DNA from 4 places in the Ensifer sp. 22521 genome. Region 1 is predicted to be linked to each of the others. Evidence: riboswitches for the same ligand, from Rfam matches in the RefSeq annotation. Region 1 holds a riboswitch; each other region holds the start of a gene.
The links. Region 1 has a riboswitch for cobalamin ahead of ACTJKE_RS34980 (CbtB domain-containing protein). Riboswitches for the same ligand answer to the same signal wherever they lie in the genome.

Region 1 (2,195 bases):
TGATCGGCCGGATCAGTTTGCTCTCGCGAAACGCTCGTTGATGAAGCCGGAGACGACGCCAAGCACGATCCAGAAGGCGAGCGTGGTGGCGAGTGCGGCAACCGCAAACTCGGCGCCGAGTACGGCCGGAACGTTGCTCGTAATATCGACCGGCTGCGGCGCGCCGTAGACATGGGGTGCTGCGATCAGCACCAGGCCTGCGACCTTGGAGACGATCTCCTCGCGCAGGACGACGAGATAGAGACCGACTGCGGAGAGGGCGACGGTTGCCAGCCACCAGGTCTGGCGGTCGCCGAGTTCGGCGGCCGGGAAACCCGGCAGTTCCGGCGGCAGGCCGATTGCCGGCAGCATGTGCACGGCGAGCCAGCCGCAGGCGCCCCAGAGCGCGCCGTTCCGGAGCGTGATCGGGTAACCGATCACCAGGCTGACGCCGGCCAGGAGCAGGCCGAAGCCGGAGCCGGTGACGAGGTTGGCAATGAGTGTGCCGGAGAACCGGCTCATACCGAACATGATGCCGCCTTCCTCGTGTTCGCCCTCATGCGCATAGGCTGGCGTGATCGGCGACAGGGCATCGAGCATGGCGGAAAGCGGTGAGACCGCCTTCAGCGACGAATGCTGGTCATGGCCCTCGGCGGCGGGTTGCGTCGTTCCAGGCTGTGCAGCGGGCTGTTCGGTTGCGGCCGGAGCCTCGCCTTCGAATTCCTCCGCATGCAGGATCAGCGGGGTTACCCGAAATTCCTGGGCGCCGGTCATGAAGACACCGGCAATCAGTCCAGCCACGATCGCGGCCAGAAGCGTTCTGACAATCATCTTGAATTCCCTCGATAACGGCAAAAGCCACGCGCTGCGGCGTGGTTTGCAAGCCTTCCCGTTCTGTCATGCGGACGGCCGTTGCGCGCCGGACGAACCGGCATGCACAAACACCGACATCCGGCACAGGCCGGATGCGTTCATGTCCGCAGACACTTCGATGCGGAACGTGAGTTACGTTCCGGAACATCGTCTTAGTGGCAGGGGAAGCCGTAGGAGTGGCGGGTGTCGTGCGCGGTGTCGTGCAGCACTGCCGAGTTGGCAAGGCCGGCGCCGAAGACGAGGAATGCGCCGATGAAGAGCGCGATGACGCCAGCGGTCAGACGATCGCTGAGGGAGAGCGGAATGCTCGAAACAGTAGACGTAGCCATGACAACCTCCGTGATGGCATCGGGAAATTCCCGGTGTGGGCCCTATGCCCGTATCGAGTGGCAGGTTTCCTGGCTCACGGCGCTGGGCGGGAAGCCCTGGATCTGCCTCGCCTTCCCAGATCGACCACCCTCTCGTGGTCTCTTCCAGTGGCTTCTTCCGGATCGCTCCGGAATGGCAGATCGACGTCGCTCTACAGTCGCGGGGTCGGCCGTGATGTGAATGCCCAGCATGGGTCCATCCGTCACGTTCCCGTTTACTCCCGAAACACGTTCGTGTCCCGGGAACCAATCGATCCCAGATGATTAGGAGCGTGTCATGGAGTTGTCAATTGAGCCTGCGCCGCCCGCCGCTTCATCAGCGACAAAATCGCGGAGGATCATCTGCTTGTAGGCCTCGACGATGCGGTCGCCCTCGGTGCGATCGACCGACACGGCAAGCCGCATGGTGCAATCGCCGAGATGCATGATCAGGAAAGCGGCGCTATCAATGGTTTCGCGCGGCGCTTCGGGCACAAGCCTAGCCCAGACATCGGCAAGAAGTTTTCCGCCGGCGCGGCTTTGCAGAAGATCGATCTCGCGCAGCGCCTTGTCGGCCTGCATTGCCGACCAGATGTCGCGCATCACAGGCTCGGCCAGGAACATGTCGTAGTAGATGTCGAACAGCACACAGAAAGCGTCGCGTAGTTCCGCGAGCGATGTGACCTTGGCAAGTTCGGCGGCGATGCACTCGTTGCACACGGCATTGTAGCGCTCGGCCAGCGTGCGCACGATCGCCGCCTTGTCAGGGAAGTACTGGTAGAGCGAGCCGATCGAAATTCCAGCCTTTTCAGCGACTTCGCTCATCCGCATGGCGTCGCTGCCCTTTTCCTGAATGAGCGCCGTCGCGCAGGCAAGGATTTGTTCGACGCGCTCGCGGCTGCGTTTCTGGCTGGGTGTCCGGCGCAGCGCAGTCTCGTCTTCGGCGGGGACCGCGGATGGGCTTGTTTCTGTAATCATGAGTGATGCTCACATTTT
Region 2 (2,195 bases), on a different contig from region 1:
GGACCGGCCTATCAACCGGTCCAGAACTGATCCTGGCGCCGCCTTAAAGCGCGTCGCGATCTTTTAGATTCGCTCATTGCACTTTAAGTTTTTGATACTTCGCACGTCGTTATCGCAAAACCGCTGCGCACTTTTGCGAGACGGGTTTTAGGAACTCTCGCCGCAGTTCCCCCAGCCTTCCTCAAACACCAGCTCTTCCAGCGGCAGGCGTTGCCGCCATCCCTTCACCGCCAGTTCGGGCTGCTGGTAAAGGCGATCGACATAACCGAGGCAGAGCCAGGCGACGATCTCGATATGATCGGGAATGCCGAGGATCGCCTTGATCTCGGCCTCGTGAAAGATGCTGACCCAGCCGACGCCAACTCCTTCGGCGCGGGCCGCAAGCCACAGGTTTTGCACGGCGCAAACCGTCGAATAGACATCCATCTGCGGATTGTGCGTGCGGCCGAGAACGACGGCGCCGCCGCGCGTGCGGTCACAGGTGACGCAAATGCTGAGCGGTGCCTTGCGAATGCCTTCGAGTTTCAGCGAGCGGTATTTGGTCTGCTGCTCTACCTCGAACATCAGCGCCGCCTCATCATTGGCGCGACGAAACGCCTGCCAGACGCGCTCGCGCGTTTCTGCCCCCCGCACCAGTACGAAATTCCAGGGCTGCATGAAGCCAACCGACGGTGCACTGTGCGCCGCCGTAAGCAGGCGTTTCACCAGATCGTCGGGAAGAGGCTCTGCCAAGAATTCGTCGCGCACGTCGCGGCGTGTTTCGATAGCGCGGTAGACAGCCTCCCGCTCATCCAGCGAGAAGGCACCGGCAGCCGCAAGGCCGCCCTTCGGTTCAGTCAGCATCGTTCGATCCCCAACAATGCGAAAACCTCCCGCCGTCCGCGCGGGGTTCGGTCTATCTCGCCAGGCCGGTCTTCTGACTTCGGTTCAACCGGTCGCCTCACCTTCCCAGATCGATTTAAGATCCAGTGGCAAAACCTTGAATCAATTCAAGGCACTTGTAGAGGCGACTGTCCCCGTCACAGCGTTGGGCACGTTCCGGAATGACACCGGATTCCCGATTCTCCCGCTTGCGCGGGCACCTGACGGCGTCATAAGGGCACAGCCACTAGCGAAAGACAAGCGCCCGTCAGAGCGGGATGAGGAAAAGTGCACGCAGTTTTCCGCCCGCATTCCGCTCTAACTTCTAAGGACCGATCACGTTTATGATTTTGGATCGATCCGACCCAAAATCATCGTGATCTAGAGCGGCGCCACCGGATGGGGCGAACCGTCATAGCCGCCCCAGACCGATTGGTCGAAGCAGATCACCGATCCGGTCATCAGCCCGGATTCCGCCGAAGACAGGTAGGCGCAGGCTCGCGCCACCTCGGCCGGATCGACGAGCCTGCCGAAGGGTTGGCTGGCGGCCGCCTTTTCGAGCCAATCCGCGGCAGCGCCGTGAAATTCGCGCTGGATGCGGTCCTCGCCTTCGGAAGCCATCCAGCCGATATTCAGGCCGTTGACGCGGATGCGGTTGCGCAGAAGCGCATAGGCAGTGTTCTTGGTCAGCGTCTCCAGAGCGCCTTTCGACGAGCAATAGGCCGCAATGAAGGGCTGCCCGGCCATTGCCGACATCGAGCCGATATTGACGATGGTGCCTTCCGTTCGCTCGCGCCGCATCACCTTCACCGTCTCCTGCATCAGGAAGAACGGCGCCCGCACATTGATGGCGAACATCCGGTCGAAGAGTTCCGGTGTCGTGTCCAGGATCGTGCCGCGATCGGTGATGGCGGCGGCATTGACCAGCGCATCGACCCGACCGAATTCCGCATCGCAGGCGGCAACGACCTTGCGCGCGTCGTCCACCTTTTCAAGATCGGCCTCGACATAGACCACTTTCGCGGCGCTGGCCTTGCCGATTTGCTCGGCCTTCGCCCGCCCCTTGGCGGCATTGCGCCCACAAATGACGATGCCCGCCGCACCGCGTTCGGCGAATAGGCCGGCGATCGTTGCGCCCAGCCCTTGCGTGCCGCCGGTGACGATGGCGACCTTGCCTTGCATCTGTCCGTTCATCGAGTTCCTCCCTCGCAAATGATGATGTGAAACAGCTACGGCTCCCGAGCGAAATGCGCCGGGAGCCTGTCAATTGTGAGACTGACCCGTCAACTCAGCTTGCGCTTCGCCTGCGCGTCGAGTGAGGCCCGAAAATCCTG
Region 3 (2,195 bases), on a different contig from region 1:
CGTAGAGGTCGCGGACGAAATTGAAGGAATACTGATCCAGCACCTGCTGTTCATAGTAGCCCTCGGTCACCAGATAATCGAGCTTCTCCCTGAGGTTATGGAAGAAGACGGTGTTCTGGTTGACGTGCTGGAGGAAATACTGCTTCGCCGCCAGCCGGTCCTTGTCGAGCTGGATGCGCCCCTCTTCATCATAGAGGTTCAGCATCGCGTTCAGCGCATGATAGTCCAGCGCCGCTTCCGTCGCCTTCAGGGGGCGTTCGAGTGTTGAGACGTCCAAAATCGTTCCATCCCGTTTCTGACATTGGCGACGTCTTCCTCGGTTCCGAGAAGCTCGAACCGGTAAAGGTAGGGCACCTGGCATTTGGCCGCGATGACGTCGCCGGCGATCCCATAGGTCGCGCCGAAATTGCTGTTGCCCGCGGCAATGACGCCGCGGATGTGAGAGCGGTTGCCCGCATCGTTGAGGAAGCGGATCACCTGTTTCGGCACCGCACCCCGGCCGTCGTCGCCGCAATAGGTGGGCACGACCAGCACGAAGGGCTCGGAAACCGTAAGCGAAGCCTTACTTTCCTTGAGCGGTATGCGCGCTGCGCGAAGGCCGAGCTTTTCGACGAAGCGATGGGTGTTTTCCGAGCGGCTGGAAAAATAGACGATCAGGCCCACCGCCTGTCTCCTCTAGGAAAGCGCGCTGATCTTGTCGGGGCGAAAACCCGCCCAGTGTTCGGGTCCGGCGACGACGACGGGAAGCTGCATGTAACCGAGGCCCTTGACCGTTTCGAGCGCGTCCTGGTCGATGGAGATATCAATGACCTCGTAGTTGACACCCTGGCGATCGAGCGCCCGGTAGGTCGCGGTGCATTGGACGCAGGCGGGCTTGCTATAGACGGTAACGTTCATTTCTTCCTCGTTTGGTCGGCTGGATGAGAGCATGAGAAGGTGCACGGACACGCAGCCGCGATCCGGCGAAATGCAGGGCTGTCATGGCTGTGGCTCGCTCGGATCTGGACGCCCGGGCATGCCTCTTCGTCAGCTGCGCGGGAAACCGCGCCTCTTGATTGGCGAGCGATAGAATTTCAATGACGCGGGCATGACTTCACCCCGAAGCTTTCGACAGGCTGCCGGGGAGACGTCGAGACGATCAGGCAGGCTCATCCTGCCGCACTACAGCGCCGTGCGTCCTATCAGACGCGCAAAGGTCGCTGTAGCACTTCGATTTGCTGCATGTTTTTATCCTTAAATCGGCGACGATTTAAGGAAACATGCAGTGGACTCAACCCCTCCGGACACCCCGCCCGTGGACGTTTATTGCTCGAGGCAGGTCTCCTGGCTCACGGGTCTCAGCTTCCATCCCGACCTTCCCGAGGCCTCATGCCTCAGTGGTCCAATTCCGGACAGTCGCTCGCCGTCTACAGTTGCGGGGGCAGCTACGGCATAGCCTGGCGAAAACTCGCCGACGCACCGTATTCCCGTCTTAGCTCTCAATCCCTGCGAATCGAGAGAACCTCGAACACTAGATATAGTAGTTCATCGCAAATCTGCGTCAATAGGTTCGAGGTGCCTGAAGCCGGGGAGAGAAGGTGATTTCTTTCGCCGTGTGGATAACAAGGAGTAAACGACGGGATGCGGCGAAACCTGTGGGTGGAGAGCTTCTCGGCTTCGAGCCCGGCGCTCGCTCCGTTGCCGATCACTTGCGAAGAGGCTCCGGCACGTCGCTTTTAGAAACGCCACGCCGGATCTCTCCCGAATTCGGTCCACGTGCTGGCAGGTGGCAGATCACGACAACTGCGCTGTCTCTTGCCTCTGCGCTCCGTCAATCGCAGAGCGACATGCTTACGTCTTTGTTTTCTCCGGGCTGGGCTCGAGGCGAAGCCCTTGCCATTTGCGGCGCGTCGCCGCAATCCCGCTCCGACGAGGGCGGTGACTTGCGCGGATTGCCGTCCGTCGGCCAATGCCACGGATCGGCAATATCGCCGATGTGCGCCCGGACGGTCTCGTGATCCCGCGTCAATCCGATATCCTTCAGCTGGAATTCGCTGAACGTATCGATGTCGATGGTCGGGTTGAGCGCGTTCCCGGCCCAGTTCAGGGCATGAAGGATCGTTGATCGCACTGCGCTAAGCATTGCTATCCTCTTTGTTTTTGCTGTTGTGTTCGCGAAAAAAGTGAGGATTTTTGCTGCTTCGCGCAAAGCGATT
Region 4 (2,195 bases), on a different contig from region 1:
CTTCGGCAAGAACGGCGCAGGCGCGTTCGATCGCGCGGTCCGGTTCCCTGCCTGTGTCGATGATCTCTGCCATGCCGTTTCCTTTCCGACGCTTCCTTAACGGACGTGCCGGGAAAACAGAACGATTTTTTTGGGGGCGTTCGGTTGCTGCCTCAGAGACTGCGGATGATGCGGCGCAGCGCGGAGTCCCGGGCACCCAGCATCAGCACGTTCTTGAGAGCAACCTTGGGGTCGTCCGTGCGGAAGAGGAGCCCGTTGTCGCGGACGTTGCGGTTGATGACCATCTGTCCGTCTTCGGCGTTCGGCTCGATCGCGACCGCGAAATACATGCGGGAATAGCCGCTCTGGATACGGTCGAAGAAATGCGTCTCATCACCAAGGTCGCTGAAGAAATTGGCGAAGTAGAACGACCAGGTGATGTCCTTGGAAGGCGTGACCGCCGTCCGCGCCGCCGTCACATGGCAATAGCCGAGATGCGGCTTGCCGACGAGCGTGCGGTGAAAAATCAGCTTGGGAAACTGGATCGAGGCATGAAAGCCGTTGATCCGCTTGTGCGTCGTGTCACCGGCGGTCGCGAGCTTCTTGCCGGTCCTGTCCGCGACTTCTTCGTAGCTCAGATACCGTCGCTCGCTCGGCAGCCATTGCCGGCGGTTGATCCTGCCGGTGCGCAGAAACTCGGTGTGAACGGCCGTCTTCGGCATGACCGCCGGCGGCTTCTCGGCCGCAGCGTCGTAATATCTGAACTTTGCCATGATCGTCAGTGTGCCATCTGCCTGCCGGACATCTTCGTCCGCCGGCAAGCCTAGTGGCTTATGGTTAATGAAGGATTTCCTTTCGTTCGCGGAAGATGCCCCTGCACATTCATGGGAATGTCGCAAACGGGCGAAGCCTTCCTGTGTCTGCGTCATGTCAGTCACAAAAGACGGCATCTGCCAAATTTTTGATCTATCTATATGTTTATAAAGTGAAAAATTCTCGATTCCGTTTCCAGAAGGCGGTTTCGATCGTGTCGTCATTCTGGAATTGAATGTCGCTATCCGGCGCCTGCCGAGGCGCCTTCCGCGCTTACATATCCTTACTCAAGGTGTCGTCTTCCAAAGGGGAAGGCGGAGAATTGGGAAGCCGGTCAAATCCCGGCGCTGCCCCCGCAACGGTGGTGGAGCGAAAGCCTCGGCAAAAGGCCACTGGACGGTTTTCCGTCCGGGAAGGCGCCGGGCTGGTCCTTCGAAGGACGGCTCCTGAGCCCGGAAACCAGCCTTGACAGACATAACCGTAACGGGTTGCGGCGGGCAGCCGGATCGGAGCCTAAGACGCATGGGTGCGCGCCCGTGCGGGTTCCTGTCCTGCCTCTCCGAAACATGGCGCATGAGGACAGGACATGGATACCAAGACCGATATGCTTCGCAAGCTGAAGGGCCGGCGTGACGGCTACAGCCTCGATCGGGCCTTCTACATCGACCCCGACTATTACCGGCAGGACCTGGAAAACATCTGGTATCGGGATTGGCTGTTCATCGGCCACGATTGCGAAATCCCGCGGGCCGGCAACTATTTCACCGTCCAGGTCGGCGACTATCCGGTCGTCATCACCCGCGATCGCCAGGGCACGATCCGCGCGCTCCACAACTCCTGCCGCCACCGCGGCTCCCGCGTCTGCACGCAGCACAAGGGCTCTTCGGCGAAGCTCGTCTGTCCCTATCATCAATGGACCTATGAGCTCGACGGCTCGCTGCTCTTTGCGCGCCAGATGGGCGAGGACTTCGACAAGGCTGCCCACAGCCTGAAGCAGATCCATTGCGAAACGGTCGGCGGCTACATCTTCATCAACCTGTCGGAGACGCCGGCGGATTTCGCCGCCTTCCGCGAGCTGGCATTCCCCTACCTCGCGCCGCACCGGCTGGGAGAGACCAAGGTCGCCTTCGAAAGCACCATCATCGAAAAGGGCAACTGGAAGCTCGTTTGGGAGAACAACCGCGAGTGCTACCACTGCGCCGCCAATCACCCCGAACTCTGCCGGACCTATCCGGAAGCGCCGACCGCGACCGGGGTGCAGGGCGCCAAGGACGATCCGGTGATTGCCGCCCATTGGGCGAAGTGCGAGGCCGAGGGCCTGCCGAGCGAGTTCCGGATGTCGCCGACCGGCCAGTTCCGCGCCGCGCGCATGCCGCTGGTCGATAATGCCGAAAGCTACACCA

Region 2: linked by a shared signal. The riboswitch ahead of bluB (5,6-dimethylbenzimidazole synthase) and the one ahead of ACTJKE_RS34980 (CbtB domain-containing protein) in region 1 are both predicted to bind cobalamin.
Region 3: linked by a shared signal. The riboswitch ahead of nrdH (glutaredoxin-like protein NrdH) and the one ahead of ACTJKE_RS34980 (CbtB domain-containing protein) in region 1 are both predicted to bind cobalamin.
Region 4: linked by a shared signal. The riboswitch ahead of ACTJKE_RS01070 (aromatic ring-hydroxylating oxygenase subunit alpha) and the one ahead of ACTJKE_RS34980 (CbtB domain-containing protein) in region 1 are both predicted to bind cobalamin.

What each region holds. Positions count from the first base shown of each region.
Region 1 covers NZ_JBQENM010000045.1:19,644-21,838, forward strand. The annotation lists gene ACTJKE_RS34975 (CbtA family protein) at 13-810, opposite strand; gene ACTJKE_RS34980 (CbtB domain-containing protein) at 1,005-1,181, opposite strand; cobalamin riboswitch at 1,224-1,486, opposite strand; gene ACTJKE_RS34985 (TetR family transcriptional regulator) at 1,485-2,177, opposite strand.
Region 2 covers NZ_JBQENM010000009.1:251,676-253,870, forward strand. The annotation lists gene ACTJKE_RS16230 (DUF2865 domain-containing protein) at 1-30, shown strand, start outside; gene bluB (5,6-dimethylbenzimidazole synthase) at 148-843, opposite strand; cobalamin riboswitch at 890-1,101, opposite strand; gene ACTJKE_RS16240 (SDR family oxidoreductase) at 1,243-2,055, opposite strand; gene ACTJKE_RS16245 (phytanoyl-CoA dioxygenase family protein) at 2,145-2,195, opposite strand, start outside.
Region 3 covers NZ_JBQENM010000003.1:112,387-114,581, reverse strand. The annotation lists gene nrdE (class 1b ribonucleoside-diphosphate reductase subunit alpha) at 1-277, opposite strand, end outside; gene nrdI (class Ib ribonucleoside-diphosphate reductase assembly flavoprotein NrdI) at 247-663, opposite strand; gene nrdH (glutaredoxin-like protein NrdH) at 676-897, opposite strand; cobalamin riboswitch at 1,297-1,521, opposite strand; gene ACTJKE_RS04625 (hypothetical protein) at 1,811-2,195, opposite strand, start outside.
Region 4 covers NZ_JBQENM010000001.1:234,976-237,170, forward strand. The annotation lists gene ACTJKE_RS01060 (L-threonylcarbamoyladenylate synthase) at 1-73, opposite strand, end outside; gene ACTJKE_RS01065 (DUF6656 family protein) at 153-752, opposite strand; cobalamin riboswitch at 1,066-1,274, shown strand; gene ACTJKE_RS01070 (aromatic ring-hydroxylating oxygenase subunit alpha) at 1,379-2,195, shown strand, end outside.